Regions from separate parts of the Arthrobacter sp. E1SS-5 genome, predicted to be linked through region 2. Evidence: predicted binding sites of a transcription regulator. Region 2 holds the regulator's gene; the other holds the start of a gene.

Region 1 (8,078 bases), 1.4 Mb from region 2:
GTTCACGCCCAAGGGCGGGCGGATCGAGGTGGGCAGCGAATCCCACGCGGCGGCAGATGGCTCCAAGTGGGCCACCGTCCGGATTGCCGACACCGGCATCGGCATCTCGGGTGACGAAATCAACCACGTCTTCACCAGGTTCTACCGCGCCTCCAACGCCATGAACGGTGCCATCCCGGGGACAGGGCTGGGCCTTGCCATCTCCAAGGACATCGTGGACCGCCACGGGGGACGGATCGACGTCGACTCCACCCTGGGCGCCGGGACCACGGTCACCGTCTGCCTTCCCCTCGGGACCGACCGCGTGCAGGCCAACTAGGCGCCGAAGGAGGACTGCCCATGTTTACCGACGACGACCCCCGGCTTTCCCAGCTGCTGGAAGGCATTGTCCGGCTGGCCTCCGGCGACCTCACCTCCCGCATCGAGGTTTCACCGGCCCGGGATGAGCTGGATGCCATCATCATGGGCACCAACCTGCTGGCCGAGGACCTGCAGGTCATTTACGAAGAACTTGAGCAGCGCGTCCAGGTCCGCACCCAGCTCCTGCACGAGGCACACCTCGAGATGCAGAAAATGGCCATGCAGGACCCCCTGACGGGCCTGGCCAACCGTTCGGCGCTGATCGAAGCCCTTCGCGCTGCCCTTGAGGCACGATCCGGGTCCGGCCGGGAATCGGCAGAAGACGGTCCAGCCATCCTGCTGATGGACCTCGACGCCTTTAAATCGATCAACGACAGCATGGGGCACACGGCTGGCGACCAGGTACTGGTCACCGTGGGTGAAAGGCTGCGGAACGCTGTCCGGGTGTCCGACGTCGTTGCCCGCCTGGGCGGGGATGAGTTCGCCATCGTCATGCCGTCGGCGTCGGCGGACCAGGCCGCCGTGGTGGCGCACCGCATCCTGGCCTCGCTCAATGAACCCATTGAGCTGCCCGGCCGCAGCGTGCGCTGTGGTGCCAGCATCGGGCTCAGCGTGGGCAGCGAAGGCCAGACCCCGGAGGACATGCTGATGGAGGCCGATGTCGCCATGTATGCCTCCAAGGCCGAGGGGCAAAACAAGCTGCACAGGTTCGAGCCGGCGTTGCTGCTGGTGCGGCGGCTCCGCAGCCAGTTGGTGGACGACCTGCGGGCCGCCATCAAAGACGATGCGCTGACGCTGCACTACCAGCCGGTGGTGGAGCTTGCCACCGGCCGGATTGAAGGCGTCGAGGCGCTGGTCCGGTGGAACCACCCCACCCGCGGCTTCATCATGCCTGACGAGTTCATTCCCCTTGCCGAGGAAGCCGGGCTGATCTCGGAACTGGGCCTGTGGGTGCTCCAGACCGCCGTGAAGCAGCTCCGGTGCTGGGCCGACGCCGGGCTGGTGGACAGTTCCTTTTCCGTGCGCATCAACATTTCCGCCACGGACCTGCAGAGCCTGCAGTTCATTGAGGACGTGCGGAACACCCTCCAGGAAACAGGAGTCAAACCCGAACAGGTGGTCCTGGAACTGACGGAAGTGGCCATCGTCAAAGGCAACGAGTTGGACCGGTATTCACTGGGGGGTCTGCGCGGCCTGGGCGTGGGCATCGAAATCGACGACTTCGGCACCGGCTACTCCTCCATCAGCTACCTCCGCCGCCTCCCGGTGGACCGGGTCAAGGTGGACAGATCGCTGATCACCGGCCTTGAGAGCGACCCCAGCCAGCCGGCCCTGGTGGCAGCGGTGCTGCAGTTGGTCCGGGCGTGCGGGCTGGACGCGGTCTGGGAAGGCGTTGAGACGGCGGAGCAGGCGCAGATCCTGCGTGATCTGGGCTGCCGCAGCGCCCAGGGCTACTACTTCAGCCGCCCCGTGCCGCCGGAGCAGATACCGGAACTGCTTGCTGACCAGCAGGAAAGCGCTAACCGATAGCGGCAAACTACTGCGCTTTCGGAGCCGCCGTTATACGATCAGCGTGCGGTGTCCGGTTCTTCGCCTCCGCAGGTTTCAGGGTCTTTCAGCACCGTACTTTTATAAGGCGTTTGGAAATTTGAACATAATTGGGCCATCGGGTCATTACTTCGTCAACTGGGGGCGTTGCTAATGTCGGTTCGGGTACAGGCATGGGGAATTATCGCCGCTGTCCTGGCGGATACGGATCCTGCGGGAGCCGCCGTCCGGCAGCGCTTGAGCAAAAGCCTCGACGAGAATCCCGGCGTGCCCGAGCGGGCGCTGCTGGAGTACCTGCTCGAGACCCGGCGGAGCGACGCCAATACGGTCGAGACGCTGGAAACGGCCAGGGAGATGCGCCTCACGCCGCCCGCCCTGCCACCGCAGTTCGCTGAGCAGTTGGACGCCATCCGCAGCATGTCCCGGATCAGCGCCCTGCTGGAAAACAAGATGCTGATGACCGCGTTCCAGCCCATCTACGGGCTCGAAGGAAAAACCGTGGTGGGCGCGGAGGCACTCTCCCGCTTCGTCAGCGACGATGGGGCCGCCGCCGAACTGTGGTTTGCTGAGGCAGCCGCCGTGGGCTTGGGGGCAAACCTTGAATTTTCCGCGCTCGGGTCCGCTGCTGCGGCGGCGCGCAACCTGCCGGAAAACCTTTATGTTTCGTTGAACATTTCGCCCACGTCCTGCCTGGACCCGCGGCTGCCCGAACTGTTCGACCACATCGAGCTTCCCATCGACCGGGTGGTGCTCGAATTGACCGCGGATATCCCGGAAGAGGAATACCTGCAGTTTATTTCCGCGATTAATCCGCTGCGCGAAAAGGGGCTGCGCGTCGCCGTCGACGACACCCACAGCGGTGCGGGGGCGCTCAGCCGCATGATCCATCTGCGGCCCGATTTCCTCAAGGTGGGCCGCAATGTCATCGCCGATGTGGACAAGGACGGGCTGCAGCACGCCCTCGCGTCCTGCCTGGTGGACTTCACCGACCAGATCGGCGTAACCCTGGTGGCCGAAGGCATCGAGACGGTGGGCGAGCTGAAGGCCCTCAGTGAACTTGGCATCAGCGCCGGCCAGGGCTACCTGCTGGGCCGGCCGTCCGTCCGGCCCGAGGACTGGGCCAACTGGAACACGCGCCTGGACATGGATGGCCTGGAGCGCCACCTGGCCGGCCCGGGCGAGCCGCGGAAGAGCCAGGGCAAAACAACGTCCTGAGAAGTGCCGTGGGCCAGCTGCCGGAAGACCGCAGGTCCGCCGGCAGCTGGACGCCCAGGCACTATTCGGAGTGGCCCTGGTCCCTGCTCATCTGGTCCTCCGCGGGCGGCGTCTCTCCGGGAGGCACTCCCCCGCCTGGTTCCAGGCCGGTGACATTGCCCTCTGCGGGGTCGGGGTTCGGCGATCCGCCCGACTCTTTGCTGCGCTGCTCAGCGAGGTGGGGCTGGGCGGCGCCAACATCATCCTTCCCGGGACGGTCGGGATTCGCGGGGTCATTTTCCGGATGGTAAGTGCTCATGCTGCCTTTCCTTCCTCTCCGGCTGTGGTTCGATTCCCCAGCACTGGACTAATTGTAAGCATGCTGATAATTCTGGAGGAGTAGGGCCGGTACGCCGCTGGGGTGCCGGCACGCGATGTCGGAAGGAGCAGTCACATGGGAATCGGCGACAGCATCGGCAAGGCAGCGGAAAACGCCATGGAGGACCTGGCCGGAACCTCCAAGCCGACGGAAAAGACGGATGTTCCGGACCCGGCAAACCCCAATGACGACGTTGAAGTGCACTCTTCCCTGAGCGAAGGGTCAAACGCGATGGAGGCGGAGAAGCAAAAAGCCCCCGGCCTCAAGACTGGGGCCGCCCCGGCTCCGGTGTCCAACAGCCCGCTGGGCGGGGACGTCGACGGGAACGACAGGGTCCACAGTGACATGGCGCGGAACGACCAAAAGCAGGACGGGGCGTCGGACGACGGCGGCCTGGCCGGTGATGCGACGGCGCCCACCGAAGCGGGCCGCGGCTAGTCCCTCGACAGGGTCGGTGGGCCGGGCGCGGTTCAGCCGGTGGCGCCGCCGTTCCCCGGCGCATGCCGCCACTGGCCGCGCGCCCGCAGCACGTCGCGGAGCAGGTCCGCCCGGTCCGTGACGATCCCGTCCACGCCAAGGTGCAGGAGCCGGTGCATTTCGGCCTCCTCATTAATGGTCCATACGTGCACCACCAGGCCCAGTTCATGGGCGCGCCGGATGAAGCCGGCCGTGACTACAGGTATCCGTCCATAGCGGACGGGTACCTGTAGTGCGTGCACGTCCCGGAGGACCCGGCGCATCAGTCGCCGGAACACCGGGCGTGGCAGCGCCGGGCCCAGCAGCGTGAAGAGGGCATTCGAGGCCACTCCGGCGGACGAAGCCACCGGTTGGCTGAGCAGCTTCAGCACCGCCCGCCGTCGGCGGTCCGAAAAACTGGTGACCAGCACCCGGTGGTGCACCTGGTGCCGCTCGATGGCGGCCGCAGTGCTGCGAACCGAGCTCCAGTCCTTGACGTCCAGGTTGAGGCGGGCACCGGGAAGCTCAGCGACCAATTGGTCGAAGGTGGGGATGGGCTCGCGGCCGTTAATCCGGGCCTTTGCCACCTCCGCCGCGGGCAGCTCCGCCACCCGGCCGTTGCCGTCCGTCACCCGGTCCAGGGTTTCGTCGTGGAACAGCAGCAGCACGCCGTCGGACGTTGTGTGGACGTCCGTTTCAAGGTAGCGGAAGCCGAGTTCAACGCCGGCCCGGAACGCGGCCATCGAATTTTCCAGCCCCTCGGCCGAGAAACCGCGGTGGGCCATGGCGATGGGCAGCTGCCGCCCGGCATCATCCGGGTGCTCGAAGAAGGGCAGGGTCACACTGCGAGCGTACCCGAGGCGCAAGGGCTTCAGTCAGCGCAGCCTTGCAGTCAGCCCAGCAGCTCAGTCGGTGCAGGGAAGGATGTCCACGCCGTCGCCGCAATGCAGCAGGGTGCGCCCCCGGCCGCCGTCAAGGTGGACCCAAACCGCCGTGTGGTCCGGCGTGATGGTGTCCACCACGCCGCTTGACTCAAAGCCGGGTGAAAAGAGGACCCGGACGCGGTCGCCCTGGCGCAGCTGCTTCCAGTGCGGGGCGGGTGTTGCTGCGCGGAGCGGCCCATCGGCTGCGTGCTGCTTGGTGCTTCTTGCCATTGTTACCCCCTTTGAGCCGGCGGAGGTGCCTGCTCTCCACGCTTGACGCTACGGCGGGAAGGTAAACGCCAGGTGAGCGCAAGCTGGAAAAACGGTGGCTCCAGCCGGGCGGGGTGGGTTTCAGGAAAACTGGACGCCCAGGGAAGCGAGCCGGGCCTCCAAAACCTGGGCCACGCCGTCGTCGTCAAAATGCGGCGCCTGCTGCCCTGCCGCGCGGATGGCCTCCGGGTGTCCGCTGGCCATCGCATAGCCGTGGCCGGCCCAGCGGAGCATCTCGATATCGTTGGGCATGTCTCCGAAAGCCACCACGTCGGCGGCGCCGATGCCCAGGGCGGACGCGTATTCGGCCAGGGTGACAGCCTTGTTGACGCCTGGCAGGGACAGCTCCAGCATCGCGACTCCGGGTGAGGAGTGGGTGGCAGCAGCCAGGTGCCCGACGGCGGGAGCCACCTCGGCGAGGAAGTCGTCAGGCGTGCCGTCGCGGACGATGGCGAGGAATTTCACCACGGAGTCGTCGCGGGTGAGCGTGTCCTTCAGCGGCGCGGGGGTGAATTCGGCGAGCAGCTCGCTGGATTCGTTTTCGATGAAGCCCGGTTCCAGGTGGAAGCCGGTGAGCGTCTCCGCGGCGAACAGCGCCGCCGGGCGGAGTTCCTTGATGATGCTCCGGACTTCCATGACGGTGTTGATGGCCAGGGTGCGGGCAGAGACCAGGCGGTCCGCCTCGAGATCCCACACCACCGCGCCGTTGGAGCAGATCACGCGTCCGGCGTGGCCCAGCTGTTCTTCGAGGGGGTGCAGCCACCGGGGTGGCCGGCCGGTGACGAAGACGAGTTCGACGCCGGCGTCCCGGCAGGCGTGAAAGGCGCGGACGGTGCGGGGGCTGATTTTTCCGTCGTGCCCGAGGATCGTTCCGTCGATATCGCTTGCTACCAGCCGCATCCTGCAAGTCTACGTGGGCGTTGGGCAGCAAGCGTGCGCTGGAAGGCGGCAGGGCGTCGTTTCGCTTCCGGGGATGGCTCGTCTGCGCCCAGCACCTTGCGGGACTGCCCGTTGTCAGCCTCCGGCGCTACACTGAACTTATCGAACATATTTTCGAATAAAGGTGTGTTGTGGGCGTTATTGTCGGTCCCCGCGTGATAGATGCGGGTGCCTCGTTGTTCTCGGTGCTGATCTCGCCGGTGGCGGTGGCAGCGGGCTTTCCGTCGCCCGCGCAGGACTACTTCGACGGCCGGATTGATCTAAATGCGCACCTGATTAAGGACATCACCAGTACCTTCGTGGTCCGGGTGACCGGCGACTCCATGGAGGGCGCGGGCATCAGCGACGGCGACGAACTGATCGTGAACCGTGCCCTGGAACCCAGGGACGGATCCGTGGTGATCGCAGTGCTGGACGGGGAGCTGACGGTCAAGCGCCTCCGCATCACCCGCACCGGAGTGGTGCTCCAGGCGGAGAACCCCAAGTACCAGGACATCCGCGTCCCTGCCCTGTCCGAGCTGACCATCTGGGGTGTTGCCACCCGGTGCCTGCACCATGTGTGACGCCTTTGGCCGGGAAGCCCCATGACTAGGCCTGTGATGATGCGGCAGATGCCGCAGATCGCCCACGTGGACGTCAACTGCTTCTATGCCTCCGCCGAGCGGGCGTTCGACCCCTCCTTGGAAGGGCGTCCGCTGGTAGTGCTGTCCAATAACGACGGCTGCGCTGTGACCCGTTCCCCCGAGGCGAAAGCCCTGGGCATCACCACCGGTGAACCCTGGTTCAAGCTCGCGCCGAGGGCCAAGGAGTGGGGCCTGGTGGCAAAGTCCAGCAACTACGAGCTGTATGGGGACATCAGCGCCCGTGTGATGGAGCTGCTGGGCAGGTACTCGGCCTGGCTGGAGGTTTACAGCATTGATGAGGCGTTCCTGGGCGTCAAGGGTGGACAGGAGGAACTGCTGGCCCTGGGCCGGAGGATGAAGGAGGCAGTCCGCCGGCACGTGGGCGTCCCGGTGTGCGTGGGCATCGCGCCCACCAAGACCCTGGCGAAGCTCTGCAACAAGTGGGCCAAAAACAATCCCGCTTTTGGCGGGGTCTGCCTGTGGGAGTCGGTCCCGGCTGATGTGCGCCAGGCGCTGATGGGCCGTTTGCCGGTGGATGAGGTCTGGGGCATCGCCGGGCGGCTCAGTAAGCGGTTGAACGTCTTGGGGATCTTCACGGTCATGGACCTGGTCCGGGCGGATCCCGTGATGATCCGCGACAAATTCTCCGTGGTGCTGATGCGCACCGTCCTGGAACTGCGCGGCACACCGTGCATCCCCATGGAGGAGGAACGGATTGGACGCGACCAGTTGATCTTCTCCCGGTCCTTCGCCACGCCTGTAACCACCGCCGCCGGCCTCCGCGAGGTCCTCAGCATCTACGGCCAGCAGGCGAGCGCCAGGCTCTCAAAGCACGGGTTGCAGGCGAAGGTCCTGACGGCATTCGCTGCCACTTCCCCCTTCAGGGACAACGAACAGGCCTATCCCTCTGTTTGCGTCTCACTGCCCATGCCCACGGCGGATCCGCTGCTGCTCACCAAGGCCGCGCACGCCCTGTTGCCGCAGATCCACGAAGGGCTGAAGTATGCCAAGGCGGGCCTGCTGCTCACCGACCTGCGGCCCACGGGAAACCAGCCGCCGCTGGAACCGTTCGAAAACCGGCATGAGGAGCGCGGCATCGGGCCACTGCTGGAGGACGTGAGCCGTCGCTTCGGGCGGGGTGCCATCGGGTTGGGGCATGCGGGCATCAGGTCCGGATTGGACTGGACCATGAAACGGGACATGCGCTCGCCCCGGTATACCACGCACTGGGACGAGCTCCCCTTGGTCAAAGCGGCCTGAAACGCAGTAGGTCCCGCCGCCGGCGTACTGCCAACGGCGGGACCCCGTTACTGCTGGACCTTCTGGTCCGGGCGGTTCTTGCCTAGACGCGCCGTCGGGCCGTCACGAAGTGGAAGATCAGGACGA
Region 2 (8,078 bases):
GTGGTCCTGGCCGGGCTCTGGTCCGAGGGCACGCTTGCCGATGCCGAGAACTCCCTGCGCGAGCTGGCTGCCCTTGCCGAAACCGCCGGATCGGAGGTCCTCGACGGCCTGGTGCAGCGCCGCGACAAGCCGGACCCCGGAACCTTCCTGGGCTCGGGCAAGGCACAGGAGCTCAAGGACATCGTGATGTCAACGGGCGCGGATACCGTGGTGGTGGACGCCGAACTGGCACCGTCGCAGCGGCGTGCCCTTGAAGACATCGTCAAGGTCAAGGTCATTGACCGGACCGCCCTGATCCTGGATATTTTCGCCCAGCACGCCAAGAGCCGCGAGGGCAAGGCCCAGGTGGAACTCGCGCAGCTGGAATACCTGCTTCCCCGCCTGCGCGGCTGGGGCGAGTCGATGTCCCGCCAGGCCGGTGGCCAGGTTGGTGGCGCCGCCGCCGGCATGGGTTCCCGTGGCCCCGGTGAAACCAAGATCGAACTGGACCGGCGCCGCATCCGCACCCGCATGGCCAAGCTGCGGCGCGAAATCGCCGCGATGAAGCCCGCGCGCGAGACCAAGCGGGCTAACCGCCGTCGTAATGAAGTGCCGTCCGTCGCCATCGCCGGATACACCAACGCCGGCAAGTCTTCCCTGCTTAACCGCCTCACCGACGCCGGAGTCCTCGTGGAGAACGCCCTGTTCGCCACCCTGGACCCCACCGTCCGCAAGGCGGAAACCACCGACGGCCTGGGGTACACCCTTGCCGATACCGTGGGGTTCGTCCGTTCGCTGCCAACCCAGCTGGTGGAGGCCTTCCGCTCCACCCTCGAGGAAGTGGCGGACGCGGACCTGATCCTGCACGTGGTGGACGTCTCGCACCCCGATCCGGAAGGCCAGATCGCCGCCGTCCGCAAGGTCTTCAGCGAAGTTGACGCCCGGAAGGTTCCGGAGATCATCGTGCTGAACAAGGCCGATGCCGCCGACCCCTTCGTGGTGGAGCGGCTGAAGCAGCGCGAACCGCGCCACGTGGTGGTCTCCGCCCGCACGGGCGAGGGGATCCCGGAACTGCTGAGGGTCATCAGCGAATCCATTCCCCGGCCTTCGGTCAAGATGCAGCTGCTCATCCCGTACGACCGCGGGGACCTGATCAGCAAGCTTCACGAGTCCGACGCCGAGATCCTCAGCCTGGATCACGTGGAGGCCGGCACCAGGGCTGCCGTGATGGTCCGGGAGGGCCTGGCGTCCGAACTGGAACCCTTCACCGTCAATGAGTGATTCCGCGGCGGACGAAGCCGCGCGCACGGCCGGCGAGCAGTTCGTCATCGAGCTGCTCGACCGGGCCGTCGCAGGCATGGGCGGACAAAGCCGCACTGGACAGCACGAAATGGCCCTGCAGGTGGCCCGCGCCATCGAAACGGGCAACCACCTGCTGGTCCAGGCGGGCACCGGCACCGGCAAATCGCTTGCCTACCTGGTGCCGTTGATCGCCCATGCCCTGGAAAGCAACAAGCCTGCGCTGGTCTCCACGGCCACCCTGGCCCTGCAAACCCAGATCGTGGGCAGGGACCTGCCCCGGCTCCTGAAGAACATCACGCCGGCTCTGGAACGTCCGGTCAAGGTCGCCTTGGTCAAAGGCCGTTCCAACTACGTCTGCCGCCACAAGCTCGAAGGCGGTTTCCCCTCCGAGGAGCCCTCCGAAGGGCAGCTCTTCTCGCTCGGCGAGGACACCAGCGTGCCGCACTTTGCTGCGTCCGTGGGCGGGCCCTCCTCTCAGCTCGGCAAGGAAGTGGTTCGGCTGCGCGAGTGGGCGGAGAAGACCACCACGGGGGACCGGGACGAATTGCTCCCGGGCGTGACCGACCGCGCCTGGCGGCAGGTCTCCGTAACGTCCATGGAGTGCCTGGGCGCCCAGAAATGCCCCATGGCTGCCGAGTGTTTCAGCGAACTCGCCCGGCAGGACGCTGCCGAAGCGGACGTGGTGGTCACCAACCACGCCATGCTCGCCGTCAGCGCCTTCGAGGGACTTGCCGTCCTCCCCGAATACGACGTCGTGGTGGTGGACGAAGCGCACGAACTCCAGGACCGGGTCACCGGAGCCGTGTCGGGGCAGCTGTCCGTTGCGATGGTCCACGCCGCTGCTGCCGGTGCACGGAAACACACAGCCATTACCGTTGATGCCCTCAATGCCGCCGCTGCCAACCTTGAGCTGGCTCTCGCCGGCGCATCGAACGGCCTGCTTCCCAACGGCCTGAACGATGAACAGCTTGACTGCGTGGACCAGCTGCGTGAGGCCTGCCGGGCTGCGTTGTCCGATTCCAAGGGGGACAGCAACACCACGGCCGACGGCGGCCGGCAGCTGGCCAGGGCCCGCCTCATGCTCATCCTGGAACTGTGCGAGCGTCTGGTCGCCGCCCGGGAAAACCGGGAAGTGGTGTGGTTCTCCCGCGCCAGCACCTTCGACCCCGGCCAGGGTTACTCGCAGCCGGACGAGAATGCACCGGTGCTGATCAACATCGCCCCGCTGTCCGTCGCCGGGCGGCTGCGGGAAGGGCTCTTTGCCGACCATACCGTTGTGCTGACTTCCGCCACCCTGGCCATTGGTTCGGCTTTCGAACCCGCGGCAGGAGGACTGGGCCTTCTCGGTGAGGGAGCCCCCAGCTGGACCGGCGTGGATGTTGGGTCACCCTTCGACTACCCCAAGCAGGGCATCCTCTACGTGGCCGGACACCTGCCAAAGCCCGGCCGCGGCGTGTCCCCGGAGGCGCTGGAGGAACTGGAAGCGCTGATCAAGGCGTCCGGCGGGGGAGCCCTCTGCCTGTTTTCCTCACGCCGCGCGGCCGAGGAAGCTGCCGATGCCCTCCGGCCCAAGCTGGACATGACCGTCCTCTGCCAGGGGGAATCGACCATGACTGCCCTGGTTAAGCAGTTCGCCGATGAACCGGACACCTGCCTGTTCGGAACCATGTCCCTGTGGCAGGGAGTCGACGTCCCGGGCGGCTCCTGCCGGCTGGTGGTGATTGACCGGATCCCGTTCCCGCGGCCCGACGATCCGCTGATGACGGCGCGTTCGCGCGCCGTGGCGCAGGCGGGCGGCAATGGCTTCATGTCCGTTTCAGCCACCCACGCTGCCATCCGGCTGGCCCAGGGCGCCGGGCGGCTTATCAGGTCAACAGGAGACAAGGGTGTGGTGGCCGTACTCGACTCCCGGCTGGCTACCGAGCGGTACGCCGGATTCCTGCGGGGCGCCCTGCCGCCGTTCTGGGCAACCACGGACCGCAGCAAGGCGCTGGCAGCCCTCACCAGGCTCGGCGCGGACGCGCTCCGGTAGATCCGGAAGTGCCGCAGGCCCGCGCCGGTGGAACCGGGGCGGGCCTGCGGCAGATTGGGGACCTCCGGCTGGATTTTGGGCCGGTGTGTTTTCGCCGAAGAGAATGGGCTAGAGCGAACGCAGGACCGAGACAACCTTGCCCATGATGGTGGCGTGGTCGCCCAGGATGGGTTCGTACTGCGTGTTTTGGGGAAGCAGCCAAGTGTGGCCGTCGCGCTGGCGGAAGGTCTTAACGGTAGCTTCGTCGTCGAGCAGGGCTGCAACGATGTCCCCGTTGGCTGCGTCCACCTGGCGCCGGACCACCACCCAGTCGCCGTCGCAGATGGCGGCGTCCACCATGGAGTCGCCCGCCACCCGCAGCATGAAGAGCTCGCCCTGGCCCACAAGCTGGCGGGGGAGGGGCATGACATCCTCGACCAGCTGCTCGGCCAGGATGGGACCGCCGGCAGCGATCCTGCCCACAAGCGGAACCATTGCCGTATCGAGCGCAGTGGGAAGCTCGGTCACCGAGGCGCCACCACCGGCGGGCTGGGGCGCAGGAGAGGTGCCTGCGGCCTTACCGGCACCGCCGTCCAGCGTGAGGGGCATCAGCACTTCCATGGCGCGCGGCCGCTTGGGATCGCGGCGAAGGTAACCCAGTTTTTCCAGCTGGGACAGCTGGTGCGTCACGCTGGACAGGCTTGCCAGCCCCACGGTATCGCCGATTTCGCGCATGGAGGGCGGGTACCCGTTCTCATTGACCGAGCGCTGGATGGTTTCGAGAATCTTCTTTTGCCTGGCCGTCAGGCCCTTGGCGGTCCTCTTGCTTTGCGGGGCGGTCCTGCCCCCGGCGGCTGCTGCTGCCATATTCGCCAATGCCTTTCGCTTGCCGCCGGACCTTCCGCCACAGCGCTTTTTACAGCGCCGCCGGAAGCACTCCCACTGTCATTGTCAGACCCTGCTGTTCAACTTCAGGGGTGGATGTTCTTAGGTTCAAAGCTAGGCCAGCCACATTGCTTTTTCAAACATTTGTTCTAGCGAGTCTCGACATTATTCGTTGATAGGTGCTAAAACTTAAACAAGTAAAGTTCGAACATGTGTTCTAACCAGCGCATGCCCTATTCGAAAACGTGGCCGGAGGAAGTTCCGGGCCGCGGTCTGAATGGTCGGGGCGGCCGCGGGTGGACACCCGGGCAGCACGGCAGGTCCAGGAGGGCTCAGTTCATGTCAGCTTCATCTCGTCACCAGGTTTCAGCTTCACCCGCGCCCCTGCGGCTCACCCGGCGGGGACGGATCGTCCTGATCGGCGTTCCGTTGGTACTCCTCGCGGTTCTCCTGCTGTCGCTGTCGGGGTTCTTCAACTCTCCGGCCAAGGCCTCCGACTCCGTCTCGGACCTGGCGGTGACACCCACGGTCACCGTGACGGTGCAGCCGGGCCAGTCGCTGTGGACCATCGCCGGTGCGGTTGATCCGGGCCGCGATGCCCGGGACGTGGTCGCGGATATCGTCCAGCTCAACAACCTCAGCGCCGGATCCGTCCTGCCGGGGCAGCAGCTGTTCGTCCCTACACACTGAACCCGCTGCCCATCCGCCGCCAGCGGCCGGGGCGCACGCCGAGGGCGAACAGGACCCGTCACATTTTCCGGTCGTTGCTGCGGCAACTAAACTGTTCAGGTGAACGACCAGCTAGAGCGTCTGAACCGGCTTCCCCTTCGCAGCAACCTTCGCGGGCTCACCCCTTATGGGGCGCCCCAACTGGACGTCCCCATCCTTCTGAACGTCAATGAGAACACCCATGGTGTCCCCGCCGACGTCCGCGCAGCCATCAGCGAGGCTGTCACGGAGGCCGCAGCAGGCCTGAACCGGTACCCGGACCGGGAGTTCACCGAACTTCGGAAAGCCTTGGCGGAGTACCTCGGGCATGGCCTTGACGAGACCAACGTATGGGCAGCAAACGGCTCCAATGAGGTCCTGCAGCAGATCCTCCAGGCCTTCGGCGGCCCGGGACGCACAGCCCTGGGCTTCCCGCCCACGTACTCCATGTACCCCCTGCTGGCCAGCGGGACCGACACTCAGTACATCACCGGGGAGCGTGCCGAAGGATACGACCTGAGCGCCGAGTCGGCCGCGCGGCAGGTCAAGGAACTGCAACCGAACATCGTGTTCCTCTGCTCGCCCAACAATCCCACCGGGACCGGGCTCGGCCTGGATGTCGTGGAGGCTGTCTACGAGGCCGGGGAGGACAGCCAGGCCATTGTGATCGTGGACGAGGCTTACCATGAGTTCGCGCACGACGGCACGCCCAGCGCGCTGACGCTGCTTCCCGGCCGGGAGCGGCTCATCGTGTCCCGCACCATGAGCAAGGCGTTCGCCCTGGCAGGCGCCCGTCTTGGCTACATGGCTGCCGCGCCGGAAGTCACCGACGCCCTGCGGCTGGTGCGCCTGCCGTACCACCTCTCAGCCATCACGCAGGCCACCGCGCTTGCCGCCCTCAAGCACCGCGAGGTGCTGATGGCGGATGTCCAGGACATCAAAGCCCAGCGGGACCGGATCGTGGCGGAACTGACCCGGATGGGCCTGACGCCCGCCGCCTCCGACTCCAACTACGTGTTCTTCGGCGGCCTGGAAAACCCCCACCAGGTCTGGCAGGAACTGCTGGACGCCGGTGTGCTGATCCGCGACGTCGGCATCCCCGGCCACCTTCGGGTTACCGCAGGCACTGAGGCGGAAACCACAGCCTTCCTTACCTCCCTGGAACGCATCCTTGCGGGCCGGCCCGCGCTTCCCGCCTAGACTTGTAGTGCGGCGCTGGACGCCTTGAACCACTTCTTCTCCCACTAAGGATCCCTTCACCATGAGTCCAACCGGATTGAATACGGCTGCGGCCCGGACCGCCCGCATGGAGCGTGCCACCAGCGAGTCCTCCGTACTCGTGGAGATCAACCTCGACGGAACCGGAGTTTCGGACATCGATACGTCGGTGCCGTTCTACGACCACATGCTGACCGCCCTGTGCAAGCACTCCCTGATCGACATGACGGTCAAGGCCACCGGCGACACCCACATTGACGTCCACCACACCGTGGAGGACGTTGCCATCACCTTCGGCGAGGTCCTGCGTACTGCCCTGGGCAACAAGGCGGGAATCCGACGTTTCGGTGAGGCCACTGTGCCGCTGGATGAAGCGCTTGCCAATGCGGTGGTGGATGTCTCCGGCCGCCCCTACCTGGTGCATGGCGGCGAGCCGGCGGGCCAGGAGTACCACCTGATCGGCGGCCACTTCACTGGTTCCCTGACCCGCCACGTTTTTGAAGCCATCACGCTGCACGCCGGCATCTGCCTGCACATGACCGTACTGGCCGGCCGGGACCCGCACCACATTGTCGAGGCTCAGTTCAAAGCCTTCGCCCGTGCCCTCCGCGCCGCCGTTGAACCGGATCCCCGCGTTGAGGGCATCCCGTCCACCAAGGGCGCGCTGTGAGCGGGCAGGTCCTGAAGGACGGGGCCATCCTGGACCCATCAGCCTCGAAAAAGCTGCCGTCCCCCGAGGGTAAGCCGACCGTTACCGTGCTGGACTACGGTTCCGGGAACGTCCGGTCCGCCGTGCGTGCGCTGGAACGTGCCGGCGCGGAAGTGATCCTTAGCTCCAAGCCGGAGGACGTGCTGAACGCGGACGGACTGGTGGTGCCCGGCGTCGGCGCCTTCGAAACCGTGATGCGCGAACTCAAGGCAGTGGACGGCATCCGGCTGATCGGCAGGCGCGTTGCCGGCGGCCGCCCCGTGCTGGGCATTTGCGTAGGCCTCCAGGTCCTGTTCGAGGCCGGCGTGGAACACGGCACCGAAGCCGAAGGCATCGGTGAATGGCCCGGAAAGGTGGAGGCCCTTCCCGCGGAAGTTGTCCCGCACATGGGTTGGAACACCGTCAAGGTTCCTGAAGGTTCCAAACTCTTTGCCGGCGTCGAAAATGAGCGCTTCTACTTCGTGCACTCGTACGGCGTTCAGGAATGGAATTTCGATGTGATCCAGCCGCGGATGGCTCCGCCGATGGTCACCTGGTCCGAGCACGGCGCTCCATTCATTGCGGCGGTTGAAAACGGCCCGCTCTGCGCCACCCAGTTCCACCCGGAAAAGTCAGGAGACGCCGGCGCGCGCCTGCTGCGCAATTGGGTGGAAGGCCTGCGCAAACCGGCCAACGGCGAGACCGGCCCCGGAGCAGCATCGGCCGATGCCGGCAGCGGCGCCTAGATGTGGTCCGTACTGCTGACGGGCCTCGCCGGCCTTCTGATTGGCGGCGGCATCGCGTTCAGGCAGCAGCGCAAGCCCGTCTGGACGCAGGTTGCCTTCTACGTCCTGGCCGCCATGTCGCTGCTTGCCGCCTATTTGCTCACGCTGCCGGCCAGCTGACCACCCACCGGTGGTCCGACCGCCATTGGCAGGCCGTCCGGTACACCCGCAACGGCAGCCCCAACCCCGCCCAGATCCCAGCCAAATGCCCTGGGCCCGAGAACCAACACCGAGGATGAGTATGACCAGCGCACATGACCTGCCGGTACTTGAACTGCTGCCCGCCGTCGACGTCGTTAACGGCCAGGCCGTTCGGCTGGTCCAGGGCGAGGCCGGCAGCGAAACCAGCTACGGCACCCCCCTCGAAGCGGCGCTCAACTGGCAGCAGCAGGGCGCCGAGTGGGTCCACTTGGTGGACCTCGACGCCGCTTTTGGGCGCGGATCCAACGCGGAACTGCTCCGTGAGGTGGTGGGCCGGCTGGACATTAAGGTGGAACTCTCC

The links. The regulator LexA, encoded in region 2, represses DNA repair genes until DNA is damaged. The targets are predictions, from matches to a motif close to TCGAACANNTGTTCGA.
Region 1: the regulator LexA is predicted to act here: its motif matches at 6,172-6,187, upstream of ACIGJD_RS00740 (LexA family protein).

Annotation. Positions count from the first base shown of each region.
Region 1 covers NZ_CP172703.1:148,135-156,212, reverse strand. Annotated here, with positions in the region: gene ACIGJD_RS00780 (ATP-binding protein) at 1-319, shown strand, start outside; gene ACIGJD_RS00775 (putative bifunctional diguanylate cyclase/phosphodiesterase) at 340-1,890, shown strand; gene ACIGJD_RS00770 (EAL domain-containing protein) at 2,062-3,123, shown strand; gene ACIGJD_RS00765 (DUF6480 family protein) at 3,185-3,421, opposite strand; gene ACIGJD_RS00760 (hypothetical protein) at 3,557-3,919, shown strand; gene ACIGJD_RS00755 (glycerophosphodiester phosphodiesterase family protein) at 3,952-4,779, opposite strand; gene ACIGJD_RS00750 (hypothetical protein) at 4,843-5,091, opposite strand; gene ACIGJD_RS00745 (HAD family hydrolase) at 5,212-6,030, opposite strand; gene ACIGJD_RS00740 (LexA family protein) at 6,201-6,632, shown strand; gene ACIGJD_RS00735 (Y-family DNA polymerase) at 6,672-7,952, shown strand; gene ACIGJD_RS00730 (lmo0937 family membrane protein) at 8,035-8,078, opposite strand, start outside.
Region 2 covers NZ_CP172703.1:1,554,716-1,562,793, forward strand. Annotated here, with positions in the region: gene hflX (GTPase HflX) at 1-1,260, shown strand, start outside; gene ACIGJD_RS07215 (ATP-dependent DNA helicase) at 1,253-3,313, shown strand; gene lexA (transcriptional repressor LexA) at 3,422-4,159, opposite strand; gene ACIGJD_RS07225 (LysM peptidoglycan-binding domain-containing protein) at 4,517-4,867, shown strand; gene ACIGJD_RS07230 (histidinol-phosphate transaminase) at 4,967-6,085, shown strand; gene hisB (imidazoleglycerol-phosphate dehydratase HisB) at 6,147-6,773, shown strand; gene hisH (imidazole glycerol phosphate synthase subunit HisH) at 6,770-7,537, shown strand; gene ACIGJD_RS07245 (hypothetical protein) at 7,538-7,696, shown strand; gene priA (bifunctional 1-(5-phosphoribosyl)-5-((5-phosphoribosylamino)methylideneamino)imidazole-4-carboxamide isomerase/phosphoribosylanthranilate isomerase PriA) at 7,818-8,078, shown strand, end outside.